Longibacter salinarum: one gene and its partner. Each later gene encodes a partner of the first gene's protein in a complex. Links are inferred from orthologs where the notes say so. Each region holds a gene or a part of one and is shown in the gene's direction. Other genes may lie near its edges. The genes, in order: xseA and xseB.

Region 1 (15,548 bases):
CTCCGTATCCCCCTCCAAAACGTGAAAGACGATCACCTCATGCTGCCGATGGCGGAGATGACGAAGCGCCCGGAGCAGATCGTCATGCTTCGCGACATTCTCGAACAGGTCGGTAATGACTACGACAAGCGACCGCCGGCTGATGCGCTCCGCAACTTCGTCCAGGGCGGAAGCCGCACTCGTTCGGGTGCCGCTGGCCTCCGACGACGCGATGCGATCCAACTCGATGAGAAGTGGACGCAAATACCCCGGCGTGGCCTTCGGTCGCCGCATCGTATGTACGGACTCGTCGAAGGCAATAAGTCCGGTGGCATCGCGCTGCTTGAGCATCAGGTTGTGCAACGCGGCCGAAAGATAGGCACCATAGACCAGCTTGCTGACCGCGCCTTCTCCCTGGTAATGCATCGATGGAGAGGTGTCAAGGACGACGTAGTGACGCAGGTTCGTTTCCTCCTCGTACCGCTTGATGTAGTACCGATCGGTCTTCGCGTACACCTTCCAGTCGACGTGGCGAAGTTCGTCTCCGGGGTTGTACGGCCTATGCTCGGCAAACTCGACCGAAAACCCGTGGTACGGGCTGCGATGGAGACCGGTAATAAACCCCTCGACGATCAGACGTGCCCGCAATTCCATGTTGCCGAGTTGAGCAACGGCCGCGGGGTCGAGATATCGAAGGGCGTCAGGGGCGTCGGCCATGAGGATCGGGCAGCGCGAAAGCGGGCTCAGAAAAAGGGAATTGATGCACGCCTCCTCTCGAACAGCGTTCCCTTCACGCCCTCATCCCCGTGATGACCTGTCGTCCCACGGCGTTTGACAAACTGACATCAACAACTCGTCCTAAACTTGTATCTTTCACAGATTCGAATTGAATATATCCATTTCTCAAGGATCTTCTTACGACTGTGTGATACGCACGACCAATATACTGATCTGCATATGGAGTAACTCCATTGCTCGGAATCGTATCAGAGAGAACGATCGAATTCATGGCGCACGGTCTAGCCTCACCGCGATCATGATCCCCTGCCCCCTCTGATCCGACATGATACTTTATCCCCAACTCACGCTCATCTGACCCAATGTCCCCACCATGTTCGACGCTTCTACCCAAATCGATCGTCTGCTCGGTCCGACACCGGAGGATTCGCAGGAGGAATTCCGGGCCTTTCTCCGACGCGTCGTCGCAGAGCAGTTCGACGGGAACGTGTCGAAGATGACAACGGCACTCGCCGAGGTTGGTGACCTGTCGGCGGAAAGTAAGCAAGCCAACCTTCGGCGCAAACTGAGCCGGTTTCTGAGTTACAGCGTTCGGAAGATCGATTCCGAACTCATCATGTGGACGTGGACGTATCTCTTCGACAAACTCGGCCTGCAGGCGTTCGAATACGCACCCGACCTTCTCGGAAGCCGTCTTCTTCCAGTAATCCGCTTCTCCACGGAGCCCGTTGAGGAGCAATCAGCACTTCCAAACTACCGGACCCGACCGCAGGTCACCTCGCGCTACTCAATCGATAATGCAGAACTGGACGAGGAGCATCGGTGGGGAGACCGCCACTATTTTGTCACGATCGCTGAGACGGATGCCTTGGAACCAGAACTTCGGGCGGGGGACAGGGTGATCGTGGAGCATGTCGAAGACACGACCATGCCCGCCAGTCCCGGGGTTTACCTGCTTCGCATCGAATCCTCGGTTCAGTTCGCCCGTCTGCAGCCACGAGAGGATGAATATGTCGATGTTCTCTTCCCAAACAGCAGCCACAAAAATTATACACTCCGCGCCTCTAATGCGGACATCGAAATCCTGGGCCGCGTATGGGGATCTTACCGACGAACCTGAAAGGCGGCGCAGAACTGGTGCTCGTCCTTGAATCCGCGGCAGCAGGCATCGTATCTTCTCGTGCCTGCCAGCCCCCTTACGGCGAAATCGATCATTCCCATCACCTCAACCGAATCGCCCATGCTCGTCCAAGACGTGATGCAGCATCCTGTCATCACCGTCAGCTCGGACACCTCTATCGCCGAGGCCTATCGCATCATGCATGACCGGCGGATCCGTCACCTTCCCGTCGTCGATGACGGGCGTCTTACCGGCGTTGTGACGGATCGGGATCTTCGATATTCGACCAGTCGCCTGCATCCATCGCCGGTAGAATCCCAGACGGGAGTCGACCGCGTGATGACGAAATCGGTGATCACCATAGGCCCGCTCGACCCCGTCGAAGAAGCCGCTCGCCTCCTCCGGGCCCGTCGCATCGGATCTCTGCCCGTCGTCGATGGCGACGACCTCGTAGGCATCGTGACGGTGACGAATCTACTGGATGCGATCATCGACCTGACCGGTCTGAAAAAGCCGGGCAGTCGGCTTGCTGTTTCGCTTGTGGATGAAGCGGGACAGCTGGCGAAGCTCACGACGCGGGTGGCCGAGGCTGGCCTGGACATCCGGTCGGTCCTGACGTACTACGAAGATGAATTTTCCGGTCCGGAAGCCGAAACCGAGGGATCAGAGCCGCGCCTCCGCGTCATCCTTCGCGTCGACACACTGAACGTCCGCGCGCTCGCAGAGGAGTTGCGCGAGGAAGGCTTCGACGTCATTTGGCCCATCACCAAACCCGCCTGACGCTGGCCTATCGGTATTCTCGCCCTCGATCGTCTGCCCGGCCCTACACCTTCGCCCCTGTGTCTACCACGGTCCTCTCTTCTCCACGCTACCGCGACTACGACTTTGGTCCGGAGCACCCCTTCAGCCCGGTCCGGCTCGAAATGTTGATGGATCTGCTTGAGCACCTCGATGTCGACCTGGACATGGTCGAACCACCGCTGGCATCAACGGACGACATTCTAACGGTTCACGCAGAGAAGTTCGTGCGCCAGGTCGAAGCGGCCAGCGGAGGTACACCCGGTGCCGCCATGTCGCGCTACGGTCTCGGCACGGCGGATGTCCCGATCTTCGACGGAATGGATGAGGCCGCGCGGAGCCTCGTCGGCGGCACGCTTCACGGCGCAGAACGGATCGAGCAGGGCGAGGCAACACGCGTGCTCCAACTCGGTGGCGGACTGCACCATGCGCAGGAAAAGCTTGCCAGCGGCTTTTGCGTTTATAACGACCTCTCCGTCGCCATCCAGCACCTTCGCGATGCCGGCCGGCGCGTGGCATACCTCGACATCGACGTGCACCACGGCGACGGAGTCCAGGCGCTGCACTACGATGACCCGAATGTGCTCACGATCAGCCTGCATGAATCGGGCCGGTACCTCTTTCCCGGCACCGGCACAGTCCACGAAATCGGAAAAGGTGCCGGCGAAGGGACGTCGCTGAATGTCCCGCTCGAACCGTTCACGGAGGCGGATAGCTACCTCGATGTTTTTGAGCGCGTGGTCCCATACGCCATCGAGAATTTCATGCCGGAGGTGATGGTCGTGCAGTGCGGAGCAGACGCTCACTTCTCTGACCCGCTGGCCGATCTCCTCCTCGACACCCACGTCTACGAGACACTGTTCGATCACATCTTCGACCTGGCCGACGATCACTGCAACGGTCGGCTCCTCCTTACACTGGGCGGCGGGTACCAGATGGACGCGACCGTTCGAATCTGGACGCTCCTCGCGCTAAAAGCGACCGGTCATCCGATTCCGGACGCGCTCCCGGACGCCTGGCTTGCAAACTGGAAAGAGCGCCTCGGAGAAGATCTGACGCCCACGCTCCACGACGCTCCCGACAAGACCTTCGACATTCCACGGAAGGAAACCATTTACCAGCAGAATCAGCGCGTTAGCAAGCGCGTCCTGGAACTACTCGCGCCCCTGTGGTACTGACACCGTTCTCGTTTACACGCCGGGACGCTGGCTCGTTGACCGTCGAATCGCTGCCACGGTACGCGCAAACCTTCACACGTCGACACTTTCACACGTCTATACCTAGCCCCCATGCCTGAACTGATCGGTTCCCCCTCCGTCGTCGAGTCCGCAGGAACGAAACCCAAGCGCATCGAGGAATACGTCGGTCGCATCAACACGGGACATGAATCTGTGAGCGTCGCTCGTATGACATCGCCGGGTGGGTGGGAAGAACCCGGACAACGCCCGGAGTTCGACGAGGTGACGCTCGTGCTCTCTGGGCGAGTTCGAGTCGAGCACGAAGACGGTGTGCTCGATGTCACAGCCGGACAGGCCGTTCTAACGCGGGCGGGCGAGTGGATACGCTACAGCACGCCGGACGAGGGAGGCGCAGAGTACGTCGCGATCTGTCTGCCCGCATTCAGTCCGGATACCGTGAACCGGGACGACGACTGATTTCTGTGACGCCCGCTACCAGGACGTGCTCGTGTCTCCACCGCGATCGCGCTCGGGGGCGTCGGACCTCGGGCGCGATGAGGCATCCCCCCCATTGAGAACCTCAATCTCTACGTCGGTGACGCCGGCCGTCACAAGATCGATCTGACGCGCGGCCGACTTCGAGAGGTCGATGATGCGGCCGCGCTTAAAGGGTCCACGATCGTTGATCCGCACGGTAACCTGCTTTCCATTGTCGAGCCGTGTCACGCGGACGCGCGTTCCGAAGGGAAGCGTGCGATGAGCAGCCGTGAGCTTCCGGTGCGTGTACACTTCGCCGCTAGCCGTTTGGCGACCGACGAACTTATCGGCGTAGTAGCTGGCCTCACCACGGTCCGTCATGCCGCGTGGTGCGTCTGCGGTCGGGGAGGTCGTCCCCGTGGCACAGGCGACCATGAGCCCGAGGCAAATGATCACAGTAAAAAGGGGGGCGCGTCGGTGCATCGCGGTACAGAAAAGATGAAGGGGGCTTCCCGAATCATTAGGGAGTGCAAATCAGAAAATGACGGCCGTCCAACCAATCTCGCGAGGCCGAGGTTCTCCAGACGACGCGTCTACCCGGCAGGCCGCTGGATATTCTGATGGCTGCCTGATTCGATCCAGGATACACTATGCATCAATCGATTCCAAAAGTCGGGACACGAAGCCTCCGTTTTCGTGATCACTCTCCCAGTCGCGGAGCAAATCGATGCTTTTGCTCCGCCCTACGCCCCCAACGACACGAGGATGCACGCTGTCCGGTCCTCGATTCGGCGTGCACCGGCCCACGGCACCATTTTCCGGGGCCTCAACCGCGTACACAATCGCATCGACTCCGAGTTCAAGCGCAGCACCGAAGCACATGGCGCACGGCTCCATCGTTGTGACGAGCACGAGTCCGTCTTGTGACTTGAGGTCATGCCTGGGAAACGCGTCGGCGATCGCCTCCATCTCCGCATGTGCCGTCGGCCGGCCCGTGCTTCTCGCCACGTTGTATCCCTGCCCGAGGACATCGCCATCACCGGACACAACGGTGCTACCGATCGGGATTTCGTTCGTCTCCAGCCCCTTCGATGCTTCTTTGAGGGCGTCGTCCATGAGCGCATTCAAACGATCGGGGGTAAACGCGAACGTTTGGGGGCCGCATCGGGCCAGCGCCTCCTCAAGATCGTCCGCGAGAACTCGTGCGGTGTCGTATCGCCCGCGCGCTCCACTCTGTTGCAACGACTCGGCGGCACTTTCTTTGGCTACAGCAAGGACCGTTGCCCCGGCCTCGACGGACGCGAAAGCCGCCCACGGTGTCGACACGACCGTTGCCGACTGCGCGGGATGTGCCCCGGCCCGATCCGCGACCGCCTGAATCCGCTCCTGGGGAGATTCGCCGGCTGAAGAAGGCACGATGTCCACGCCAGTCGGCACCTCAATCCCAGCCTTAACGATCGCATCCTCCACATCGCCTGCACCGCGCAGGTCCGTAACGATAACCCGAACCTCGGCATCCACGGCGCGACGCATCAGTGCAGACGCCCCGACGCCAGCACGACCCGTTGCACGATGTAGGAGAGGTCCGAAGGCATCGATGAGAAGAACGTCTACGGACATAAGTTAACAGGTTATCTTCGTGTAGAAGAATGATCACAAAAGGGAGCGGACCGATCAGGGACGACTCCGGTACGCAAAAACTACGGCACCGGACGCCAACCCGGTCGTGTACGAAAGCGGACGTGCCGCCCCACCCGCTATCCTCTCTTACGTCGACTTCGCGTGAGCCTTTACCGGACGCTGATCCACGCCGACTTCGTTATCGCGGTGATATTGCTGGTGCTGATTCCTCTCGGCCTCCTGGGCGCGAGTTGGAGGACACCATCTGTGCGCGACCGCATGCTCGTTTATTGGCGGGCATCGGCCCTGCTGGGTATTACGGTCTACCTCTGGATTGGAGAAGTTCAGTTGGGCTTTGTCACGGGCTGGCTCGCACGCGCCATCATTCCTCTCGCACTCTGGCGCGGGGACGCGCTCACGATCCTCCGCGGCCGAACACTCCTGCCGGAAACGCGCATAGAGGAAGCGTACCGAGACTGGCAACGAATCGCTATGGGCTACAGCATCGCCGGCTTGATCTACATGTTGCCTCTTCTCCTGTGCGCGTTTGGATCAGACGCCTCAGAAATGTGCCGTGCATGGTACGTGCCACCAAAGACCTTCGCGAGCTGGCTTCATCCAAATATCGAACCGATCTGGCTTGGACGCTATGGACGCGTTGCACTGGGCGTTTATGCTGCCTACCTCATCGCCAGCGCTTACCGCCTGCGCCGATAGATTGAGCTTTTAGTTGGCCTCCCCGTTCAGATCGTATTCGGCAATGAGACGCTCGAGGATCACTTCGGACGTTCGACTGACGATGTCGTAGACGTTTTTGAAGCCCTCGTCTCCACCGTAATACGGATCGGGCACCTGGTAATCCCCCGGATTCGGATCGAACTCGCGGAAGAGCCGCACTTTGCCGCTGTGGCGATCCTCTTCGTCGAAATAGAGCACGTCGTTCAGGTTGCTCTTATCCATCACGAAGACGTGATCGTAGGCCTCCAGGTCAGCAGCCTGAAACTGCTGGGCACGATGGTCTTCGAGGGAGTGACCGAATTCGTCTGCCGTTTGTCGCATGCGCGAGTCTGCACCCTCGCCGACATGCCAGTCGCCGGTGCCGGAAGACTCGATGTCGAACTTTTCTTTAAGGCCCTTCTCTTCCACCTTGTCACGAAAAACCACCTCGGCGAGTGGGCTTCGGCAGATGTTGCCGAGACAAACGAACTGGATGCGAATGAGATCGGACATGCGTATGCAGCGCTGTGAATGAGATGGGACGTGGGGGCTCCGTTTCGTCGTTGAGCCGAAGAGAACCGACACAACCACGGACATGCCAAACGCGAAAGGAAAGACCGTGTGCCCGGTCGCAGCCCAAGGTCCGCGTGAGATCCAATGAAAGGCAGTGACTGTAGAGCAGGAGGAACGCCCGAAAACCGAAAACCCGTATCGTTTAGCATTTGTTGGTCCGTTGCGAACGCCTTCATTCGACTCCGTCTCCGAAACGTCACGCCAACACCAACATTCCACGGACGACGGTTCGAGACCTACGTCGCGCACAGTTTCAGATTGACTCAAACGTAGGTGCTTCGTGCCGGTGACGGGGACGTAAAACGGAATCAGAAACCCTGCCGATCGTGCTGAATTCTCGAAACAGGGTTCGTTTTGTTCTACGTCCTTCCATGCCGATTACCGGACCTTTCCTGCCTTTATTCTCCTGACCGCTCTCTCCTCGTGGCTGCCGACCTCTTTTCTTCTGCCGGCCTGGATCCTTCGTCCGATCCTGCATCATCCGACGACACGGCAGAGTCATCCGCTGCCGAGACGCCCGCGTCCGAAAACGAATCCACGGTAGACAACGACGGCGTGCTTTCGGTCACCGAACTGACAGAGGGGCTCGGTGCCCTTGTCGAAAAGCACTATGGCGACGTGCGTGTGGAAGGCGAGCTGTCCAATTTCAAACGTGCCGCGTCGGGCCACTGCTACTTTACGCTCAAGGACGACGACGCACAGATCCGGTGCGTGATGTGGCGCTACCTGACGCAACACATCTACTTCGAGCCCGAGGACGGCCTGTTGGTACGCATTACCGGAAAAGCATCCGTTTACGAGCGGCGCGGCGACCTCCAGATCCTGGTCAACTCGATGCGGAGGGCCGGCAAGGGAGCGCAGCAAGAAGCGTTTGAGCGTCTAAAGGCCAAACTCAAAGCGGAGGGCCTCTTCGACCGCGACCGCAAGAAGCCTCTACCGACGTTTCCCCGCCGCATCGGCGTCGTCACCTCGGGCGAAGGAGCGGCCCTGCAGGACATTCTCTCTGTCCTCGAGCGCCGGTTCGCGGCCGCCGACGTGATCCTCTGCCCGGTCCCCGTACAGGGCATCGATGCGCCACAGGCCATTGCAAACGCGATTGCCCGATTCAACGCGGTCCCGCTCGATCACGACCAGCGTCCTGAGGTCCTGATCGTCGGACGTGGAGGCGGCTCGGCCGAAGACCTGTGGGCCTTCAACGAGGAAGTCGTCGCTCGAACGATCGCTGATAGTGACATACCGATTATCAGTGCCGTCGGGCACGAGACCGATGTGTCGATCGCAGACTTCGTGGCGGACGAGCGTGCTGCAACGCCGTCTATGGCTGCTGAAATCGCTGTCCCGGATCGACGGGATCTTGAACTTCAGATCCGCGGGCTCACCGACCGCCTTCGCGACGCCGCGATGCGTCCAATCGACGGAACGCGCCGACGCGTGCGCCACCTCATTGACTCGCGCACGTTCCACGAACCCGTCCGACGTCTCCGCGACATGCAGCAACGGGTCGATGGCATCGTGGAGCAGTTGCACCGGAGCGCGTCGCGGATGATTGAGCGCCGGCGCCACGTGGTAGAGCGCCTGCAGGACCGGATCCGCGCCGCCCACCCGAAGGCACCTCTTCGCCGGGGCTATGCCATGATCGAGCGCGACGGACAGATCGTCCGATCGGTGGCCAACCTCACAACAGGAGATCGCGTCCAGATTCGACTCGACGACGGACATCGGTCTGCCGATATCGTCGATGAGGGCGACGAATAAGGTCTGGTACATCCAGCGTACCATGTCCCTGCAGACACTCATGCGACACGAGGTACGCGCCACCTTCGCGCGACATGCCGAGGTAGCGAAGGCCAACTTTCAACTTTTCCCGAAAATAATTCGACTCGGAGAGCGTTATATACTTTCACTGTCCTACCGGTTGGCTTACAACCTTGATGCATCTCGCCGCGAAGAGGCTCGGTGAGAAACGGTCGGTACATTGGCCGGGAACGGCTATTTGACGTGCGCCCTCTTTTACCGCGTTGCTACGTCTCTGAATATCGCAACAACCTGTACGCATAAATTACATTGCGGTATCGCATCTTTTACCGCGCGCACTCATCTTGCGACGCACGGCGGTTATGGAACTGCCCCGCCAATGACCTGTACATCGGACGGATTTTGATGGACCACACAAACCCGCGTTCGCATGGGTGGTCCGCGCCTCCTCGCACTTGGAGGAAGCCGGTTCACATCCACGCTTCACGCTGGGTTCCCCTTACCGCGTGTGCCATCCGTCCGTCTCCTCGCCGACCGTCTCGTTGTGCCCGCATTCTGCACTGCGACCCGGGAAGGACGGCGATGTCCCCTGAGGGGGCTACATCCTTCTTTCCCTGTCTCGTGACCGCGATATTGCGCTTCAGCGCGCGGACGGTCGAGGCCGGACTCTTGTCGTCAGAATCGTGATGCCATGGCATCCACCCCCACTGAACTTACGATTCAACTCCGCCCGGAGCGTCGCGTCGATGTGATCGATGTGAATCAACGCGTCCGGGAAATCTCCAGCGATTTCCTCGCGGAGCACCAGCGGGCCTTATACTGCTCGCACCACACGACCGCGGGCTTCCTCGAGGAAACCATCTGCAATCGTCTCGGTCGGTGCGATGACTCGGTTCATCAGTTTCTGGAGCCGTTTCAGGAGCTCTTTCCATTTGGCGCCGAATACCGTCACGACCAGATGCATCTCCGGCGCGAGTTGAGCCCGGCTCAGCGCCAGTCCGAGCCTCGCAATGCGGATTCGCACCTCACGTTTATCAGCTCGGGGCTCGAGAACTGTGTCACGTATCCGAGTGACCCTGCCCGACCGGTCTTCTTCATTGATCTGGATGGGATCAACAAGGATAACCACGACCGCCGCGAGCGCACAACGACCGTTCTGGGGTACAACGACGAGCGCCTCGTCACGGAGTCGGAAATCGTGGTGCCGGTGTCCAGTCACCCGATCGACTCGATCAGTCTCCGCGATCCGCGACTCGGCGTGTTCGACCAGCTTCACGAGCTGCTTGCCGAGCACGGTATCAAGCGTGGCCGTGTTCACATCGATCTCGCCACGGACGAGACGCACGCGGGACTCACGGTCAATGAGTACGAGACGCTGCTCATGAAGCACGATCTGGCCGAGGTGCTCCGCGACCCGCTCCGCTTCATGGCCCGCAAAGGGCGCAACATGCTGCGCGACCCGGCCGCCGTCCCCGACAAGGTAAAAAATTACGCCAAGTACGACCTTGTCCGCCTCGTCAACCGCGTACTCGACACGCTCGGCCTTTCCGAGTCGCTCGTCGAACGCGTGATCGACAAATGCTTTGCCGTTCCAGCCGAACGATTCCTTCGCATGAAGCGCTCCGTCAGTCTGCTCGTGACGGAAGATGAGCGCAACGGTGAGGGTACAATCGTCCAGGGTCGATACCAGAGCCCGATCCTCGTGCAGTGGCGCAAATCTCAGCCGGAGGCCCGCCGCCTGAACGTCAAGCTGACGCGCTTCGAGTAGCGCACACGCACGAAATACATTTTATGCCAGCCAGTACAGGGTTCGGGCCCCGATCCATCGGGACGCTCGAACCCTGATCTATTTGCCTCAGATAAACTGGCCGTGGAAACCGAACGGGATCGCGTGAGGCACGGGTACGCGGGCAACTTCGGTAAACGTGTGAGCATCCAGGACCAGAAGGAAGGACCGATTCTCCTCCGGCTGGAAAACAACGGAAAGCACGACGCCGTAATCTTCCGCTCGCCCGTTTGGAGCGGGCACGAAGACCGGCTCTCCCGGATACGTGTCCGGGGCACGCCACGTCTCGGCCGCTCCCGTTTCCACATCGATCTTCACCAGCTGATCGGTGAAGTTGCCGATGTCATAGGCGCCTACCCCGTAGACGTAGCGGTACGTTCGGCCCTCTACTGCTCGATCATGCACGCGCGGCAATTCCAGCAGCGTATCAGAAATCGGTGTCGGACTCACGGACTTCGTCGTGCCCGCAAGCGGTAGACGATAGCGTTGAAGGCGTCCGACAGCCGGCGTCGGTTGGTCCGACTGTAGACGGTCGAGATACAACGCGTCGATAATACTCGCGTCGTCGTAGGTCACAACATCGCAGATTACCGAGTCGCCCTGCTCAAACGCGTTCACGTGATGAAAGGCAAACGCAGCTGGGGCTGAAATCCGCGTCACTTCCTCCCCATCCGATAGTCGGACGACCCGAAACCGGGTTCCTTCCTCCGGGACCCAGTTGTAGTTCTCGATGAACGGCTTTCCCTCGAGCAAAAGATCCAGCGGGTTCACGCGGAGCGGCCACTCGGAGAGCACGGCGTACCTCTCCGTAACGGCGAAGCTATGCATGTAGCTCGGCCGATCCACGAATAGCGTCGCGCGAACCTCGCGCCGCCGGCTCCCCGGATCGACCGTGACAATATGGTATTGACACTGCCGCCCAAACGTGGCCATGTACGTGGTCGTTCGCCCCGTGTCCGGGTGAACGTGCGGGTGGGCTGTCGTGACCTGGGCGTCGACATCATCCGCAAATTCGACCACGCCGACCGTCTCGAGGGTCTTCGGCTCAAATGCGACGGGTAGGGGCGTTTCCGTCATCGCCACCCACTGGCCCGCCACCTTTGCCACATTGATGGAGGCATTGTCTGTAAGCCGAGGCCGAAAAAGCGACATCACACGGCCGAAAATCGAACGACACGGATCCGTGCCAAACTCCGCTCGAGAGATCCGACCTTTCTTCAGCGCCTCACGCCGAGCGTTTGATTCCAAAAAACGGTTCCGGTATCCAACCTTACCATCTTCGATCTGAAACGCATGTAGCATTGCCAGACCATCGAACCAGTGGTTGTACGTATCCTCCCCCACCTCGAACTGCGCGGGCCCATTACGTATCAGGGTGCCTTCAATCCAATCCGGCAGGTGCCCTTCAATCGACAGTTCCTCGACGGCTATTTCGTTGCGCAGGCTCTGAAATCCGCTGGAGAAGGCCATCATGCTCGAGAGTAGAATGAATAGAGTTCAGAGAATGGCCGCCCGCCTCGCATCGAATCAAACGCCGACCCGCCGGTTCGTCCCCGCCTCCGCACAACATTGACGGTGGTTACGATGTGGGGACTTCCATCTGGAAGGCGCCGATCGCCAGTCCATGCAACGAACAAGCCCGGTCGACCACGGTCCAATCGACCCGTGGCTGGAAAGATCAAACCCACGTACGGAGTCTGAAGTTCAGGCGCGCTGCCGCCTCGCTGCACAGTGAATCTATACGATGAGAACCTGTTTGCCGGACAGCCTTCGGCCATCCAAAGGTACAGACCTCCCGACGGTCGGTGCTAGCAACACCAGGCTTGGTTAATCTTTCGCACCATGTCTATTGCGTCATTGCGAGAGGATTTAGTGATAGACATGAATGGCTACGCCCACTTTTTCACGCTGCATCCGCCAAACAGGTTATGGATCTTTCTCCCTCTCCCGCTTCCTCCATGTCTACGTCTACAGACGGAGGTCTTGTCTTGCTCGACGGCATCACAAAGTCCTTCCAGGAAGGCGAGCATGAGCGAACGGTCCTGCGCGACCTGCATGCGGAAATCCAGTCTGGCGAATTTGTCGTGCTTATGGGTCGGAGCGGAGCCGGTAAAAGCACGCTCCTGAACCTGATCAGCGGCATCGACCTTCCCACGAGCGGTCGCGTCGTGATCGGCGATACCGACCTCACCACCCTATCGGAGACGGAGCGAACGCTGTTTCGGCGAGAGCATATCGGGTTCATCTTCCAGTCGTTCAACCTCATCTCGACACTTACCGTTGCGGAAAACATCACGTTGCCGCTCGAACTTGCCGGCCGAGGTGATGACAAGGAGCGCGCCATGGATGTGCTAGATCGCGTCGGACTTGCCGACCGGGCGGACAGTTTCCCGGATCTGCTGTCAGGAGGCGAACAGCAACGCGTTGCCCTCGCTCGCGCGCTGGCTGCCGATCCGCTCCTCATCCTTGCCGACGAACCGACAGGCAACCTTGACTACGAAACCGGGGAACAGGTCATGGACGTGCTGACGGAGCTCGTGCGCGACTACGGGAAAACCATCCTGATCGCGACGCACGATCGCACGCTCATCGCTGAGGCAGACCGCTGCCTCACACTTCACGGCGGGCAGCTTCAAGATGGCGTTCCGGACTTCGTGGAAGACTGACAACCCAGCCCTTCGCACTTCGACCTTTGCACTTCGCCCTTCGATTCCCCCGTGCGTCTTCTTCCGAAATCGAGTCTCCGGTACCTGCTGCGCCACCCGCTGTTGATGGGCCTCTCCGTGCTGGGCGTCGCGCTCGGTGTGGCCGTCGTCGTCGCTATCGACCTCGCCAACACGAGCGCCGCGCGCGCCTTCGAGCTATCGGCGGAAACCGTCACGGGCAAGGCAACCCATCAGGTCGTGGGCGCTGCGGGAGCACTTGACGACTCCGTGTATCGATCACTGCGCGTCGATGCGGGTGTCGAAAAATCTGCTCCGGTCGTGGAGGGCTATGCGAAACTCGCGGCAGATACGGCATCGGCCACCGTCGATGCCGAGTCGCGTACCATGCAGGTACTGGGAATCGACCCGTTCGCCGAAGCCCCGTTCCGCCCCTTTGTTGCAACGGGCACGCGGGCTCTTGCCCTCAGCGATTTTATCGGTGCCGAGACCGCGCTTCTCTCCGCCCCGACGGCGCGCTCAATGGGCCTGGCCGCCGGCGACACGCTCCGGCTCGAAATTGAAGGGGTCGTCCATCGACTCGTGCTCGCTGGCCTGGTCCAGCCGGAAGACGAGCGGACACGCCGGGCCACGGCGAACCTTTTGATCACGGACATCTCGACGGCTCAGAACCTATTCGAGCTCGACGCACAGATCAGCCGCATCGACCTGATCGTACCGGATACGCGAGCGGGATCGGAAGAACTGGACCGGATCCGCAGCGCCCTCCCCGGCGGAGCACAAGTACGGCGTTCCGAGTCACGCACGCAGACCGTGGAGCAGATGACGCGAGCGTTCGAGCTCAACCTGACGGCCCTCAGCCTACTTGCACTCGTCGTCGGTGCCTTTCTCATCTACAACACGATGACCTTCTCGGTCGTGCAGCGCCGTGGGCTGATCGGGCGACTCCGCGCACTGGGCGTGACCCGGAGACAAATCTTCGGCGTCGTCATCGGGGAGGCCTTTCTGCTTGGACTGGCGGGCACCATCATCGGGCTGCTGATGGGCATCGCGATGGCATTCGGGCTCGTGCAGCTCATCACGCGCGCCATCAACGATCTGTACTTCGTCGTCAATGTCCGGGAGCTCACGATCGCCCCGTTCACGCTCGTGAAGGGCGCCGTTCTCGGCATCGGAACGACGGTAGTAGCCGCTCTCGCCCCGGCCCGAGAGGCAACGAATGCACCGGTCAGCACGGTCCTCCGACGGTCGACGCAGGAGAGCGGCATTCAGGATCTCGCCCCCCGCCTCGCCCTTGCGGGAGCGGCGCTGGGTGCTGTCAGCGGTGCTCTTTTGCTGATCCCGACACGGAGTATCATCGTCGGCTACATCTCGCTCCTCCTGGTGCTCGTCGCAGCGGCTCTGATCACGCCGATGTTCGTCCTCGCCGCCTCGAGAATCGCCCGCCCCATCCTCGGACGATTCGCTGGAGTCATCGGCCGGATGGCTTCACGTGGCGTTGCAACCACGCTCAGCCGCACGGGCGTCGCCATCGCAGCGCTTACCATCGCCATCGCCTCTACTGTCGGCGTCGGCGTCATGATCGACAGCTTTCGCGGAACGGTCGTGACGTGGCTCACACAGTCGCTTCAGGCCGACGTGTACGTGCAACCGCCGAGCCTCGTCTTCCGGCGCTCGGACGCGTCGCTTCAACCCGGCGTCGTGGACACACTCCGCTCGATGGACGGCGTGTCAAGCGCCCATTCGGTACGCCGAACCGAAGTCCAGAGCGAGGACGGATCCAGCGAACTTGTCGCAATTGAGATGGGCCCAAGCACACCAGATATCTACCGCTTTAAGTCTGGCGATCCAGACGAGATCTGGCCAGACTTCGACACAGGCAACTTCGTCCTGGTGTCTGAACCCTACAGCTACAAGTATCGTGTCGGTGTGGGCGATACGTTGCGCCTCCAGACGGACCGTGGCCCCACGCAATTTCCGATTCGAGGCGTGTATTACGACTACGGCTCTGACATTGGTGTCGTGATGATGAGCCGGCAGACATACACGCGTTACTACGACGATAGCGGCTACTCCGGCATCGCGCTCTACCTTGAGGAAGGCATCGACCCCGATACGATCATTCCAAACATGCGCTCGGCCGT
Region 2 (15,515 bases), on another replicon or contig:
TCGTGGGCATCGAAGGTGTCGCTGAACACGTGAGTCCGCAGCTCACCTCGAAGGAAGAAGCCGCTCTCCGAGCCTCTGCGGATGCGCTCCGAGAAAGTCGCGAGGGTCTGGAGATTTGAACGGATTGTGATCGAGTCGTGCACACACTGCCGATCGATCCACACTCGCCAATACGAAACGCGCTCCCCGCCACGTGGCGACAGGGAGCGCGTTTTACGTTGGAAGCATGTCGTCTCGTACAGCTAACGGCAATCGGCGCACGTGGCGTCTAGACTAGATCAGCGAGTGCGACTGTCCACCGTCCACGTTGATGCAGGCTCCCGTGATCAGGCTTGCCCGCTCAGAGGCGAGGAACGCAACCGTATCGGCCACCTCCTCGACGCGCCCAAACCGCCCAATCGGCAGGTTCTCTGCGATAAACTCTTTCATCTTCTCCGGCTGCTCCTTCACGCGGCGATCCCAACTCCCGCCCTCGAAGCGGATTGACCCTGGAGCGACCGTATTGACGCGGATGCCATCGGGCGTCAGTTCCTGCGCCATGACCTTGCCGAGACTGATCAGCGCAGATTTCGTCGTGTTGTAGAGCGAGAGTCCGGCGCCACCAAGCTCGCGACCGAAGATAGACGAAATGAACGTGATCGACCCGGCCTCTTCTGCCTCACGCATGTGCGGGACCGCCGCCCGGGCGACACGGACGTGCGACATCAAGTTGAGGTCGATGAGATCCTTCCAGTCCTCGTCAGACAGCTCAGCGAACGTCCCGCGCCGGTTTCCGCCGACGTTGCCGACGTAATGGTGAATGGCGCCGAAGCGGTCGGCCGTTTCCTCGACGAGCCGATCGGCTTCATCGGGATCGGTGACGTCCATCGGAATGGCCAGGACATCGGCCCCGGTTTGGTCCCGAATGTCGTCCGCTGCAGCATTTAAGTCGTCCGCCCCTCGTGCGCAAATAGCAATCGAGCAGCCTTCCCGGGCGAGGGCGTGAGCGATACCTTTGCCAATGCCACGGCTGGCACCGGTTACGATGGCGACGTTGTCGGTCAATCCGAGATCCATATGTTCGCTAGCTTACATTCGAGAAATCGACAGAGGCGTACAATAACCTACAACACGGTTCAAAGGATTGGTTACGCTCGACTTTTTCCATCATACAGCGTCCTTTTCGTGCAAACTTTGACGCGTTGATGGCACGCACGATGACGTTTGCTGGCGAAAGGTTGACAAACTGAGCGCTAACGTGCAATCTAACAACCTCACGTTTCAACTATCTTCCCTGTCACCGACATGTCCGAGTCCCCATCGGCGGCTAGCGCCCCCAACGTCGACGATGTCGACGAACTCTCTTTCGAAGCTGCGCTCGAACGTCTTGAGTCCATCGTCGAGACGCTGGAAGATGATCCGCCCGCCCTCGATGAATCGCTCGCTGCATACGAAGAGGGGGTCGCTCTCGCAAAATCCTGTCTTGAGCGCCTGGACAAGGCAGAGCAGCGCATCGCGGAATTGGATCTCGACCCATGATTCTCCGCCCAACGGGCCTTAATCGCTCGGATAGCCAGCGCTCGACGGAAGCGACCTGCATATCATCGGCCACGCGTTATTTCACGCCACGAACGGGGCGTTCCGGCACCTTATTTTTGTAAGGAGGACGACGACTTAACTCTCATCTCTCGGGCCTCCAGCATCCACACCCGTCCGTCCCCCTGAAAACGAAGCAAGTTGTCCTCCATGGACGGTGGCTTGAGGAGGAAGCGATTATCCGTGGCCGTTAGACCGGTCTGTAGATGCGTGGAGTCGACGGGCGCAGATGCATCGAACCGGTAGCGCATCGCATACACCTCGGTCTTCCCCCGCGCCGTGCAAAGTCCCCAGTAGTAGAACGCCCTATCCAGAACCGCCGGCGAGGAAAAGTTGGCATCGAAGCATGGAACGGACTGCTCGATGGGCGTCGTCGCTCCCCCTCCAGTGCGAAGCACATAGATCTGTCGACCGCGCCACGTGTCTTGTGGCCCGCGTGCCCCCTTCTTCACCGGAAGGTAGATGACGGAATCAGTTCCGATCGACTGGACTCCAAACGCCGCATCGATGGTGTCGACAACTTCATCGCCCCGGTACAAAACCGCCGCCTTTTCGCGAGCGAGCATCGTCTCATACGAAAGCGTGTCGCGAACGGTATACGGATCAGAAACTGTAGCAGACGTGTCTCCGCTTGCCTGATCGGTACCGGGTTTCGGCCTCTCGGCCTGGGTCACGGAATCTACCGGAGCATCAGACTCCGGCGATGGAGCGTCGCTCCCGCAACCGAAGACGAGTAGCAGCGTGCCAAGGACTGCGATACCAACGACGGCCTTCGCCAGAATACGAGGGCTCCATTTCTCTAAGACTCGGCAGTCTATTTTCGTTTGTTCGCGCATCACAGGGTGCCGTCATGACGTGGAGTCGATTCGGTAGGTCACACGAGCGTATGACGGAAGGGGGTCCCTTTTCGTGGGCGGATTCCTTTCCTACGCCGCCGCCACCAAACGATCGTTACACGCCGGAGAACGTCCTCGCCCGAAGCGTTGGAATGTCAACTCGGCCGAACGACTCCGTACCACCGGCTCGCCACACGATATGCTGGCTCTGTGCAGGAGTTTGTCATATCTGGAGTGTTTTCGTAACGGGCCCCTGCTCTGTTTGCCATTGGATGCGTGAAGTAGCCACCATGTTGGTTAGAGGTGTTTGCCCGAAACGCCTGTTTTGTCCACCGCCTCGCTCGCCTGCTGGAATCCTGGCATCCGGATCCGAAATCTATTATGGATTGGTCGTGGCTTACGACGAATCTTAGTGCTTCCCTCATGGTCCTGATCAAGGCCGTCGGGATTTACGTCGTGTTGATTGCCTTCACCCGGCTGGCCGGCCTGCGGAGCTTTTCGAAAATGTCGAGCTTCGACTTCGCGGTCACGGTCGCGTTCGGCTCGCTTCTCGCCAGCACCGTTCTCGCGAAAGAGCCGCCTCTCGCACAGGCTGTCGTCGCACTCGCGGCACTCTTTCTTATTCAGTATGGCGTGTCGCAATTGCGCATTCGTTCCTCCCTCGTCGTCGAGGCCGTCGACAACGCCCCTGTGCTCGTCATGATTGGCCCGGACATTCTAACAGAGAACATGAAGAGCGTCCAGATGACAAAGGACGACCTGTACGCAAAACTTCGCGAGGCGAACGTAACCCGTATGGATCAGGTGCGCGCCGTCGTCGTGGAGTCGACCGGGGACGTGTCCGTCCTTCACGCCGATCCCGAGGCCCCTCCGATCGACTCCGATATTCTCCACGGCATTCGTGACAAGGATGCGTATCTAGATTCGACGCCTCTCGGGTAAGCTGAACCAACGCCTCGATATTTCGGCGCAGCTCCACGCGTTGAGTCGTACGTGTTAGATGCACAGCGTCGTCGGAGCACCTCTTCGGGCACCGTTCTCGTGCCCCTTTCGCCTTTTGTTTTACAGACCACCCTCTTCATGCCTGCTGCCGAGCTCACTATTCGCCTCATTGCCGGCGTGTTGCTGACGCTCGCAAATGCGTTCTTCGTCGCTACGGAGTTTGCATTAACGCGCGTTCCCCAATTTGATCAGGACGAATTCACCGGACACGCGGGCCTTGAGCGCGCGTGGTCGATGACACAGCAACTTGAGATCTACCTCACCGGCTGCCAGCTCGGGATTACGACAACGAGCATCCTCCTCGGCATTGTGGCCGAACCAGCGGTTACCGCCATTCTCGAACCCATCGTGGCGGTCTTCAATCTGGGAAGCGAGACCACATCGATCGTTTCCGTCGTCGTCGCCGTCGTCATCATCAATCTGATCCATAAAATCTGGGGCGAGCAGGCCCCGACGTATCTTGGTGTCGAAAAGCCGAAGCTGATCGCGAAATACACATCCTGGCTCCACTACTGGTGGACGACAATTACGTACCCGTTCATTCTCTTCGGCGATGGGCTTGCGAAAAAGACGCTGGGTCTCTTCGGCGTCGAAATCAGTCGATCTTGGACGGAAGCGGAGCAGGAGGTAGAGGGCGTGGACGGGGATTCTACTCAGGTTGGGAGCCGGACGGAATTAAAGCGAAAGATGGCTGCACTCATGCGCTCTCAGGATATTCCGGTGGACCGGCGGCAGGAGATCATGAATACGCTGACGATCGGGGAGCGCCCCATCAGCGAAATCATGATCCCACGCGAGGATGTTGTTTCTCTGTCGACGGATAAAACCCTCGATGAGAACCTGACGATTGCAGCCGATAACGTCCACAGCCGCTATCCGATGATTGACGGCTCGTTCGACAACGTCATTGGCACGATCTACGCCGCATCGCTCCTTCGCGACTGGAATGCATTGCGCGATGGCGACGTGAGCCTCGAAGACCTTGCGGCTGAAGCAGTCATCGTGCCGGCGACTGCTAGCATCAGCCGGTTAATTGACTATCTGCAGGAGCGGAATCAGGAGTTGGCTCTCGTGGAAGACGATGACAAAATCGTCGGTCTCATCACGATTACCGATGCCTTCGAGTCGATTGCCGGAGAAGTGAAAGATCCGCTCGACGATGAAGCCCAAGTCGATCAATGGATGCAGACCCACCCCGAATAATCATCGCGATCTGAATCTCGGGTCGGCAGATGATTCGACCAGAAGGCACGTTCCATACCTGCAAGGGCCATTTCAGAACCGTTGGCTCGACGGTCGGCGAATGCCTAGAGGGCTATTTATCAAGAATCGCACGTTGCTCGGGCCCTGTTATTCGCCCAGTGTGCGTACCGGTTCGCCGAGCACATCTTCGATGTACAGCATCTGCACGAGCACGATCACGGCGACAGCCAGGGGCGTGGCCATAAACACTCCCAGCGCTCCCGCCACAATTCCCATGAGCACCTGGAAGCCGATCAGGACGGCAGGCGGCAGGGAAACCGCTCGTTCCTGAATCAGCGGGGTGATGACGTAGCTCTCAAGAAACTGGACCGCCGCGAAGAGGATGACGACATAAACCACTTTGGTCGGGCTTTCCGCAAACGCAACGAGCCCCGCTGGGATGACTGACAAGATGGGCCCGATGTAAGGGACAAACGAGAGCAGCGCGGCGATCAGTCCCAGTACAATCGCCAGAGGAATCCCCGCGATCCACAGGCCGATGGCGGTAAGGACACCGACAACGCCCATCGAGGCAATCCGTCCGACGAGCCACCACCGTAGCGCCTGGCCGAGAGAATGAACAACCGCTCGTCCACGCTCGCGACGCGCCTTCGGAAGAAGGCGGATGCCGCCCTTGATATACACATCTGGATTGACGGCCGAGTACAATCCAATAATCAAGGCGACCATAACGCTTGTGAGCCCGCCGACAATGCTGCTGACGCCTCCGGCGACGAACGACATCGCTTGTCCGGAATTCGGCGAACCCGACAGCAATCGTCGGCTCCATTCGTACTGCTCGATACTCGAGCGAAGGCGATCGAGCGCCGCTGGAATCCGCTCTCCGAGTTGATCAATCTGTCCGTCAATTCGCGGCCCGGCGTACCACACAGAGGCGACGAAGAAGCCCAGGAGAAGCGTAACCACAATCCCAAGGCACCACGCCCGCGGAATCCCAGAATAGTCGTGCAGCTTGCTTGTGAGACCGTCGAGAAATACACCCGCCAGGATGCCAGCGAAAAAGAGCAAAAGCACCGACGCGATCTGCCGCAGCAGAAGGACGGAAATGACGAGGGCCAGAAGGATAGCCGCGGCGATCAGTACCCGGCGCGTGTAAGGGTGCAGGTGCGTATCCATTCGATCTGACTTCTATTTGCAGTCGGGTGGCAAGGAGCATGACACCGCAGGGCGTGCCGAACCGACGCCGCCCTGATTTTGCGCAAGTTGTGTCGGACGATACGAAACCCGGAAACCTACCTACCGGACCCGTTCATTAGAGCGTAGGTCATTTCAGCCTTCCCGGCGCGGCTGCTCCAAATGCACGGGACGTACGAGATCCGTTTGTCGATGACATACGGATACATTCCGGTTTGAAATCAAAACGGTCCGGTAACTAGAGCCCGGACACGTCACTACTCGCGTAACGACGGCTCCCGAAAAATACGGTTTACTCCGACACTGGAAGCACGAACAAACGTACGTCGCGTGTTCGGTGAAGGGCCGTTGTACATGTAATAAGCAAGTGTGTCCCCCACGACTACCGGGGTTTGCGCCACACATCTGAAGGGGTCGCCTGTATGAGTCTCACGCGGCTACACGACCAGCACAGGGGGACCCAAAAATGAGCGTCAGGAAAAAACAGTACCAAACAGCGGGTACGCAGACATCTAGCGGGTGGACGGACACCCTTGGCCGGGCAGGGTATATGGCAAAGGGGGTGGTCTATGCTGTGATTGGCACGCTGACGGCACAGCTTGCATTCGGCGCAGGCGGATCGGCAACCGGTACACGCGAAGCAATTCGGGAAATCGGGTCGGCGCCGCTCGGCCAGGTCGGACTCGCGCTTGTCGCCCTTGGGCTGGCCTGCTATGCCACCTGGCGCCTCATCCTTGCGACGATGGATCCAAAGCATGAGGGCACAGATACTGAAGGCGTCATCAAGCGGTCGGGCTTTGCGGTCAGTGGGTTTGCGAACCTGGCACTCGGGCTTTACGCGGCACAGCTCCTGATTGGCTCCGGCGGAGGGGGCGGCTCCTCCAAGAAGGCTGTGACCGCCGAACTGATGAGTCAGCCGTACGGTCTATGGATCATCGGCATCATCGGTTGTATCGTCGTCGGCGTCGGGCTGTATCACTTCTACCGTGCGGCCAACGCCACTTTTATGAAGAACTACAGCGTCGGCGACATGGACGCGGATACGCGGATGTGGGCGAAACGCATCGGTCAGTGGGGTCTGACGGCGCGAGGCATCGTCTTCGTGATCATCGGCATCTTTCTCGTTCAAGCCGCGCTACAGGCCGATCCAAGCGAGACCAAAGGCCTCGGCGGGGCATTGGAGGTCGTCGCCCGGCAACCCTATGGTCCGTGGCTGCTGGGCTTTGTAGCTCTTGGCCTGATTGCCTACGCTATCTACTGCTTCTCTTACGTCCGATATCGCCGGTTCGCCGAGCCGGCAGGCTAACATCTCAACCAGGGCGATCCACACGTTCGATCGAAGGGCACAGACACCTAAAATAGCCGGAGGCGGAGATCACGCATGTATCTCCGCCTCTCGTTATGGTCAAACTATCTCTATTGATCAGACGCAGCATCATGCTCTGATGTCTCCCGTTCCCTATTCAACCCTGGAGATCACGCTGCGGGCCCACGCGGGTCTCCACCGGAGAGGGACGGGAGCTCGCTAAATGTGCGTTGGGCTCGATCCCCCACAGCCCGGGTCTCCATGCCATCGCTGATGGCGCCAATGGCTCCGCCAAGTAAGGGTAGACTGCGCGACGCGTGGTTCGCCCGCCGGGCAGCATAGCTCCCCAGTCGGAACGCCTGCTCACCGAGAAACCGGATGCCACGCTCACCCAGCTTTGTCGTAAACCGGTCAATGAGCCCAATAACCTCTTCATCGCCCGTATCGGGGTCGTGCTCCGTTCTTGACGTGGTGGATGACCCCGGTCCTCGATCTGCGCGGTCGACCTCAATGTCATCGCGCGTAGCGAGGACGCACCGAATGGACGCTTCGCGCACGGTGTCCGTATGCGGATCATGGTCTTGGAGCGCCGCCAGAGTTGCGCACATGTGCAGCTGAATGAGCAGCACGCCTCCGACATTTGACGGGACCGTGATGGGCATGGTGAGATAGCCGGGCAGTCCCATGACGAACCCGGTCGTTCCACTCACCGTCACGGCGCGCCGAATGATGTGTCGGGCTGCCTCGTCGTGATTCATGATGGGCCGGAGATACCGGGCCTCGTCTGCCGGCCGACCGAGGAGAGGCAGTCCACGAGCGGACTGATCGTACAGCGTTCTGAGCATGTGGAGATACATAAGATACCTTGCTCTTGGTGATGAAGAGTGATGGCGGATCAGAACAACGATGCCGGCAGGGCACGTGGACGCCGTACAGTTGCGTGCTTCGGTCGAGTGCCCCCCCGGCACTATCGCCCCATAAGCACGGCCACGGGCCGGAGTACGGTGATGCTGTCACAAATAATCTTGATGGTTGCCAGCAAAGGAACGGCCAATAGGCCACCGGTAATCCCCCATATCCACGTCCAGAATGTCAGCCCGATGAAGATGACGATTGGGTTCAGGCGTAATCGCCAACCCATCAGCGCCGGTGTGACAACACTTCCCTCGATCCCGTTGATAATCAGGTAAACGACCCCGGGCAATAGGGCATACGTGACGGACTCGAAGCTCACGAGCGCGACGATGGTTACGATCACGATGTTGACGAGCGGTCCGATATACGGGATGAAGTTCAACAGCCCACCGAGCACCCCCCAGAGCAACGGATTGGGCATACCCAACAAATACATGGCGGCTGCGAGTGCCGCACCAAGCCCCGTATTGATGAGCATGAGGGTGGTCAGGTAGTGCGTCAGGTTTTCCTCCGTGCGGCGGACAATTCGGACGGCGTTGCGTCGATGCCGAAACCGGGGGAGCACCGACACGAGCTTTCGCAGGAACAGGTCGCCACTTGCCAGAAGGAAGAAGAGCAGGAATAACGTAATGAGGAGCCCCGAGATAAAGGTCTGAGCCTGACTCATCAGCAGTTCGCTGGTCGACTGCTCTTGAACACGTACGGTCTGCCCGGACTCTCCCCCCTCCATGTCGGTCGCTTCATCCACTTTCTGCGCTGCCTCCTGCATCTTCTCCAGAGCGTCCGTCATGCCGCGCAACTTGTACTCAGCAATCTGCAGGTTGCGCGGGGCGGACTCGACCCACTCCATCGCTGGCCCGGAGAGGTAATACACCCCACCGCCGATGATGCCGGCAAAGCCGAACAGTACGATTGCAGCTCCCATAGGCTTGGGAATGCCCACCTTTCCCATTCCACGCACAAGCGGGGATAAGAGACGGTCGAGGAGATGCGCCACCAGGATCGGAATCACAAAGGCCGCCGCCGCATCGAGCGCGAAAACGGCAGCAAGGATGAAAAGCCCCACGACGGCTCCCTGAACGACGCCGAGCGAATTCTTCAGCTTCCGACCGAGCTCCGTGATATCGGGCTGCATCCATGATGGTGAGTCCTGCGAGTCTGAAGACGGTTCCGGTTGAGATGTGATGTCGTCTTCAGCAGTGGGTTGTTCGGGGTCAGTCATGCAAAAAGGCCGATCAAGTTGACTACTCGGTGTTGTACACCATCCGGATGGTTCAAATCCCTACCTCTGTTCCATCATGCTCTGCCGGGTGTACGTCCAGCAGAGCATCCTTCGGCAACAAACATACGGCTAGCCGGTCCGGGACGTCGTTCGTGGTCGTTGCCTCCCCGATTAACGAGGCTATGCATATGCCTATGCACACAACGGCCACGAAACGTACGCCTTCGCCGAACCGGCGCTATCCGCACTATGGATTACACTGATTTGGTTTCTCTAGACCCCGCGGCCTCGAACCAGATTAACGATGAGTACGATCAGGGCGATGACCAGTAAAATATGGACCAGGTTGCCCCCTATGCCCCCAAAGAATCCCAATAACCACAGGATGACGAGAATCAGAATGATCGTCCAGATCATAGTTTATGTCCTCGATATGATTTCTCTAATGCAAGGTCGGGAGCACCCTGTCGCGCCTCGGCGGCACATTCTCGACCACCAAGACGCGAAGGGCTGAATCCCGTGTCAGCCATCTCCTGCTGTAGCTAGCGTCGCGTGGACATCCGGTCGAGCTTCTTCCGAATTTTCTCCCGCGACTCCCCAGTTTTTTCCTGGATGTGACCCTCTAACTGGTCACGTTTCCCCTCATACCGGTCCAGATCGTCATCCGTGAGGACGCCCCATGCCTCTTTGATCTTGCCTTTGAGCTGCTTCCAGTTTCCTTTCGCTTGCTGCTCTTTCGGTCCGGCCATAAAATTTCCCTCTTGCGTGTTGAGTGTAAAATCGACGCGAGCATTTAGATTGACAATCCGGTTCGGGAAATTGACAATCCACCCGTAATGGATCGATTGTGCGTCGTCCGACAGATCGCAGAACGCTCGCGAATACATCATGTGGTCAACCTGGTGTGAGCCTCTGACTCTCGAGGACTCACACGTTGCGTACTCAAGTCGCGACATGCACAGACCAAACCGAAAGATGGTTTCTCATATCACAACAACTGCTGTTACATTAGCGTGAACGCAAATGACTGATTTAGGTAACGTTGTACTGTATTAAACTCAGTAGATATGCATAAAATCGAAATCCATCTCAAGCATCAGACTCTGACATTTGTCGACGGGGAGCCGAATTGAAGTAGGCGGACGGCATCCACTCAAAATTACTCGACCCGTATACAGCGCACACGACATGATCCAGAGCGCGCAATTGACGGCTTCTTGTAATTTTAATTTCTGCAGCTAGCTGAACGAAACAGACATACACCCAAAAGAGATCATGTTAATCAAAAGTTATTTAATCAATTAAGCGAGGGTTTTTATATTGTTATAAAACAGGATATTCATCACTTCCGATCCATATCCGAAGCTCTTTTAACGACACGATCGACTGGATCTATATATTTTCGACGCCTATCATCCATACACAAATATCTCACCTACACCACATCTTACTTATGGCCACCGATTCAGCCGAAACGCTATTCGGCGTGGTATCTGTTCGAACTGATTGCTACACGCCTTACTACAACGGTGCGCTCGTCACGACGATCGGTCTCTTGTAAATGCGAAAGAGTGCCTGTGACGAGCGGTCTCGGTACGCCGGCCTCCCCCATGTAACCAACCGCGCTATCCGTACAGCTTCCACATAAGAGTGTGTTCGTCGCGAGACATCCATACAAGATCAGACCCGAGTGAGCGTGCACTGAACTCTTGCTGAATGCAATACCGGAACCATGCATCGGAAGGTGAAGACACGGACATAGTAGACGTGACGTATCAAGTGTCCACCCACCGCGTCATCCCAATTGGCTAGTCGCTCGCTTCGCCAAACGTTGGCACCGCACGCGCTTCTGCCGCGGCCTCGGTACTCGCAATCCCATTGGTCCGGATGTCATCGATGAGCCATTCCATTTCGCTGATCTCCTTCCGCTGAGCTTGTATGATCTCGTCGGCGAGCTTGCGAACGCGAGGATCGTCGATCTGCGCACGCTCGCTGGTCAGAATGGCGATCGAGTGGTGTGGAATCATTCCTTCCATGTAGTCGACGTCGCTCACGGTGATCTGACTCCGTACGAGCCAGACGGCAAGCACCATCAGCAGCACGCCACCGACAAAAATCCCAAGATTGGTTCGTCGGCTCGCGTACATCCCGAGCATGAACGACAGCATGATCACCATCATGGAGCCGCCCATGAGCAAGGTCATGAACAGGCGGGTTTCGCTGAACCAGGCGTGCCCGATAATCTGATAGGAGTGCGCGTACATCAGTGCGAACATGGCTACCATCGCCGTGACGATCATAGCGAAGAACCGCCCGTAGCCGCTCCGATCTGTGTTTTTGCGTGTCTTGCTTTTCGTTTCCACAATTACGTCACCTCGATCGATGAGAAGGTCGTGCGCGCGGAATCGACTGGAAGACGATGTGCTTCGTAACGTAGCGACCATTGAGACGGGCCGGTACCATGCAATCGGAGCGCATTCCCCGTCTCCGATGCGAGGGTCGAAGAGTCACCAGGAACAACACCGAACCTTTGCCCGAGCGAAGACCAGGGTTCACATCGTGCCGTGCAGATCGGGCGCGGTAGCCCCCATGAGTCGAAGATCGAGCAAGGACTGGCCGCCATGATGGATGGGCTCTCACACAGAGGGCAGCACCGCGTTGACTACCGCATCGCGAAGAGCCGGGGCAAGCGACCGTGTCACGTCTTCTTCTGAACGGGTACCCACAACACGGGCAAAGCGGCTACAGGCCTTGCCTGCATAAACCACAAGTTGCTCCGTGGTCTGGTCCGTGGCCGAGTCCGTCGCAAGAAGACGCAGATCATCCATTGTGTCACCGTTCTCTCCTCAGACGATGACGCGACCCTTCGCCCGAGAACGATCGCACGGCGCGACGCGCTCTTCTCTACGTCCCGTCTCGTTCGGCTTTTCGAAATAGCCAGGCCGACACAAGCCATATCCCGGCGAACGCGCCATTCGCGACAACAAGTTCCACCGGACCGCTGCTCGGCTGCCCCCACTCCATCACGATGGCGGTTCCCATGATGACCGTTTGGATGACGGCCATGGCAAGCAGAACACGGCTCATTGCGCGCGCTCGAAAGCGACCAACGAGAGCACCAATCACGCCGACGGCAAGGACACCTGCATACATCAGGTTCGCGGGATTGCCCGCCGCGCCGATCAACCCGACGGCTCCGTTCACCCAAATCAGCAGAAACGCGCCGCCGAGTCCCCCTCCCATGGCGTAACGATAGATGGATGAGGGATTCGTGCGGATGACCGTCTCGACTGCGGCGCCGGCAAGCAACAACATCCCCCCGAACAGAACGAAGTCACCCACGCCCCAGGCGACCTCCTCGGTAAATTGCATGGCCAGCAGCGGGGCGAGTAGAGCCAGACCGGCTACCGTCCAGGCAACTCGTCGCCATTGCTGCCATGACCGCGCATGATTGCTGTCCTGGTTTGCACCTGCTGTCTCCCGCGTATGCATATTCGCTGTTGTCTTGAACCCTGGTGTCACCACAGACTCAGATTACTTTAAAATATAAAGCTTCGCAATACCTGCAGCGGACGAAGAGAATTTTTTCGTGTGATGTAAGCCGGGCCAGATTTCCAAGGACCTTGCCTATCACGTCACCTCCTTCGCAGCACGAACCATGTGCGCAGATACATCGAAACGCACGCCACCCTCCGGCTGAATAAATCGATCGAGTTCATGTTCGGCCCGCTCAACGATGCTGTTGATGGTTTGATCGTCGAGGTGAATGTTCGCGAACGGGAACCATCCTTTGACATCGGAAAGCACCATTTGACGCATATTCCGAAAGCGAGCTACGACCGTCCCGGTAGATACGACCGCGCCATGGATACCGGCCTGCTCGAAGAGGGTGACGAGATCATCTGGATCTCCCATCGAGAACGGAACACGGAGTGCTTCGGCAACGGACGGACCGACTGTACGCTCATAGATATCCACGATCGCGTCGTACGCCGGAAGATGCTGAAGGGAGTTGAACACGACAACGCGTAGACTGCCCTCCGGTTTGAGCACACGATACATTTCTTTGAGCCCCGCCACGGGAGACTCGAATAGCATCAGGCCAAACTGGCTTAGCACTACGTCGAACAGGTTCGAATCGAAGGGCAGCGATTCGGCGGTGCCTTCGGTCCAGTTGACCTCCGGTTCGAGAGTGCGCGCAATGCTGAGCATTCCCGGGTTCGGGTCCACGCCGGTTACCGACCCTGTTTCACCAGCGTACGCAACGACGGCACGACTCAGAACACCCGTCCCGCAGGCTACATCGAGCACGCGATCACCCCGTTGGACGGCGGCGCTTTCTGCAACATGATCAGCCCAATCAGCAAACAGCGCCGGCACGAGGAGATCCTCATATGCTTGAGCTGTTTTTTGCAGTTCAGATCGATTCATCACGGCCATGATGTCTCCCCCGTTTGATCAACCGGCACGTGCAAGGGAGCAGGTCCTGGTTCCTGCGATAAATCAATCTACCGCACTCGCTCGACAGATACGGGGAGTCCGTCTTATTTCAGAGGTTGCCGGACACGATGCGTCTCGTATGGCGGCCATTCCGTGCCGCGAGAACGTCCGGGCGACGCCAAGGACGCAGCCGATCGTTGACGCTGTCAACCGCCTCATTATGCATCATCACCACGCTGAGGACCGTCTCGGCATTGACCTATTCGTACGAGCTTTTCGCAATCGCCGCACAGATTGCCGCCTTCGGGAGGATGCTCTCGCGTCACATAACGAGGGAAGGGACCGTTCCCGCGTATCGGATCCCGCGAACAGTTTCGGCACCAATGCCAGAAATCGTGTTTCCCGCCCCCGATGCGCTTTCGATATTCTGCCATCACCCGCTAATTTGTTTCGGTGCGAGAATCGGTACACATCGCGAACAACACCATGATATCGCGGAAGCACGAGATGCAACGGACAAGCGGTCTGTAGCGCACGCAAGATCGGTGATAGCTGAGCAGCGAATTATAGGATCACCAAAATTCGGCAAACGATTTGGCTACGGAGGCGCGCCGATCGGCTTATTCGGTCACGAACGTGAGGGTCGTGTCGATCGGTGCAGCATCGTTCCGTTGGAACTCAAACGTATAGGTTCCCTCCGCTGGCACCGTCGTACTCCACTCTCCGGATATCGGCGTAAACGCATCTCCGCAAACGACTCCGATCGGCTGTTGACCGTACATCGTGACAGAGTACGTCATCCTCTCACGGCTCGCCTCAACACGAGAAAACTCGCCGCACGTATTTCGCCATTCGCCCGTTAGCCCGAAGGTGATGGACAAACCAGACTGCTCCTTCACCTCAAACGTTTGTACTGCGACCGGAGCAACCTCAATATCACGTCCAAAGTCGGGACGATCACCAAAACTGGAGCATCCCGGGAGAAAAATCAGGATGGAAAACAGAATCCCGTGCACCGCTCGGTCGAACATGTTTGGGTCCGTTATCTGATGAAAAGCGAAAACCTGCGAAGAGCCTGGACCGAAGGTCACGTTCACCGGAGAGATGTTCTGTGCGTCGAGCAAACGTGGTTATCGTAACACGGGCACCCCGATGCGCCGATTCACTCGGGAGAAACCTGACGTAATACAGGCTCCATGCTTCGGCCCTTCGGACGTATCAACACGCAAGCATCTGGCAGTGCACAGGTCCTCCGGAATGTCCACGTCGGACCTCTGACGGGTGGCCGTCGCCCCCGGCTGCGCTGTGTATTGCAGGAGTGGAACAGCTTATTGCAGGAGTGGAACAGCACATGACCGTTCCCTCCAGCGCGTTCTCCACATGACATATTGCAAGCGGCGGGAACAGCAGTAACCGGGGTATCACTCCATTGTATCCGGAATGGGCAAGCCATGCTGCCTCAGGAATGACAGCTTATCCCAGTATCCTCTCTGGAATACGATCTTTCCACCTTTGACTCTGAAGAAGCCACAGCCGCGCAGGCCGAGTGGGTCTCGCCATTCCAGTATGGCCCACTCGCCGTCCTCGAAAATATTCTCTACGATGCACGTCATATCCGCATTTTCGAACTCGCGCTCAAACATTTCCAAAATCGAGCGCCGCCCTTCGACCGGCTCCTCCGGAACCTGATGGTTGACGGCCTCCTCAGCATAAAGTGCAGCAAGTGCGTCTGGGTCTGCCTGGTTGAAGGCATCGACCCATTGTCGAACAACGTCTCTTGGACTCATTCCGTCTACTGATGGTTTTGTGATGCAACCGGAAG

What was found.
Region 2: the proteins of xseA (region 1) and xseB are in contact, whole or in part, in a cryo-EM structure (PDB 8TXR), measured with the Escherichia coli proteins. The link is inferred for Longibacter salinarum from one-to-one orthologs.

Annotation. Positions count from the first base shown.
Region 1 is NZ_PDEQ01000004.1:368,918-384,465, forward strand. What follows is about bases 6,856-9,789. They hold xseA (exodeoxyribonuclease VII large subunit), read left to right. Parts: upstream 6,856-7,623; coding sequence 7,624-8,955; downstream 8,956-9,789. Other genes in these bases: CRI94_RS09950 (low molecular weight protein-tyrosine-phosphatase), read right to left, coding at 6,856-7,140; CRI94_RS09965 (YjbQ family protein), read left to right, coding at 9,647-9,789. Also shown: CRI94_RS09910 (DUF58 domain-containing protein), read right to left, coding at 1-696; CRI94_RS09915 (S24 family peptidase), read left to right, coding at 1,091-1,837; CRI94_RS09920 (CBS and ACT domain-containing protein), read left to right, coding at 1,958-2,617; CRI94_RS09925 (acetoin utilization protein AcuC), read left to right, coding at 2,677-3,813; CRI94_RS09930 (cupin domain-containing protein), read left to right, coding at 3,925-4,290; CRI94_RS09935 (septal ring lytic transglycosylase RlpA family protein), read right to left, coding at 4,306-4,773; CRI94_RS09940 (nucleoside deaminase), read right to left, coding at 4,939-5,910; CRI94_RS09945 (DUF3177 family protein), read left to right, coding at 6,073-6,627; more of CRI94_RS09950, read right to left, coding at 6,637-6,855; more of CRI94_RS09965, read left to right, coding at 9,790-10,723; CRI94_RS09970 (carotenoid oxygenase family protein), read right to left, coding at 10,811-12,214; CRI94_RS09975 (ABC transporter ATP-binding protein), read left to right, coding at 12,700-13,407; CRI94_RS09980 (FtsX-like permease family protein), read left to right, coding at 13,459-15,548. UniProt on the Escherichia coli protein: Bidirectionally degrades single-stranded DNA into large acid-insoluble oligonucleotides, which are then degraded further into small acid-soluble oligonucleotides.
Region 2 is NZ_PDEQ01000006.1:14,617-30,131, reverse strand. What follows is about bases 1-2,901. They hold xseB (exodeoxyribonuclease VII small subunit), read left to right. Parts: upstream 1-1,284; coding sequence 1,285-1,518; downstream 1,519-2,901. Other genes in these bases: CRI94_RS11930 (DUF421 domain-containing protein), read left to right, coding at 2,835-2,901; CRI94_RS11935 (hypothetical protein), read right to left, coding at 1,629-2,411; CRI94_RS11945 (SDR family NAD(P)-dependent oxidoreductase), read right to left, coding at 274-1,056; CRI94_RS11950 (L-lactate dehydrogenase), read left to right, coding at 1-119. Also shown: more of CRI94_RS11930, read left to right, coding at 2,902-3,353; CRI94_RS11925 (CNNM domain-containing protein), read left to right, coding at 3,492-4,616; CRI94_RS11920 (AI-2E family transporter), read right to left, coding at 4,764-5,792; CRI94_RS11915 (DUF1206 domain-containing protein), read left to right, coding at 6,277-7,116; CRI94_RS11910 (hypothetical protein), read right to left, coding at 7,287-7,961; CRI94_RS11905 (AI-2E family transporter), read right to left, coding at 8,084-9,253; CRI94_RS18090 (lmo0937 family membrane protein), read right to left, coding at 9,527-9,670; CRI94_RS18030 (CsbD family protein), read right to left, coding at 9,796-10,002; CRI94_RS11895 (DUF305 domain-containing protein), read right to left, coding at 11,062-11,553; CRI94_RS11885 (hypothetical protein), read right to left, coding at 12,158-12,745; CRI94_RS11880 (class I SAM-dependent methyltransferase), read right to left, coding at 12,884-13,684; CRI94_RS11875 (hypothetical protein), read right to left, coding at 14,314-14,724; CRI94_RS11870 (nuclear transport factor 2 family protein), read right to left, coding at 15,115-15,480. UniProt on the Escherichia coli protein: Bidirectionally degrades single-stranded DNA into large acid-insoluble oligonucleotides, which are then degraded further into small acid-soluble oligonucleotides.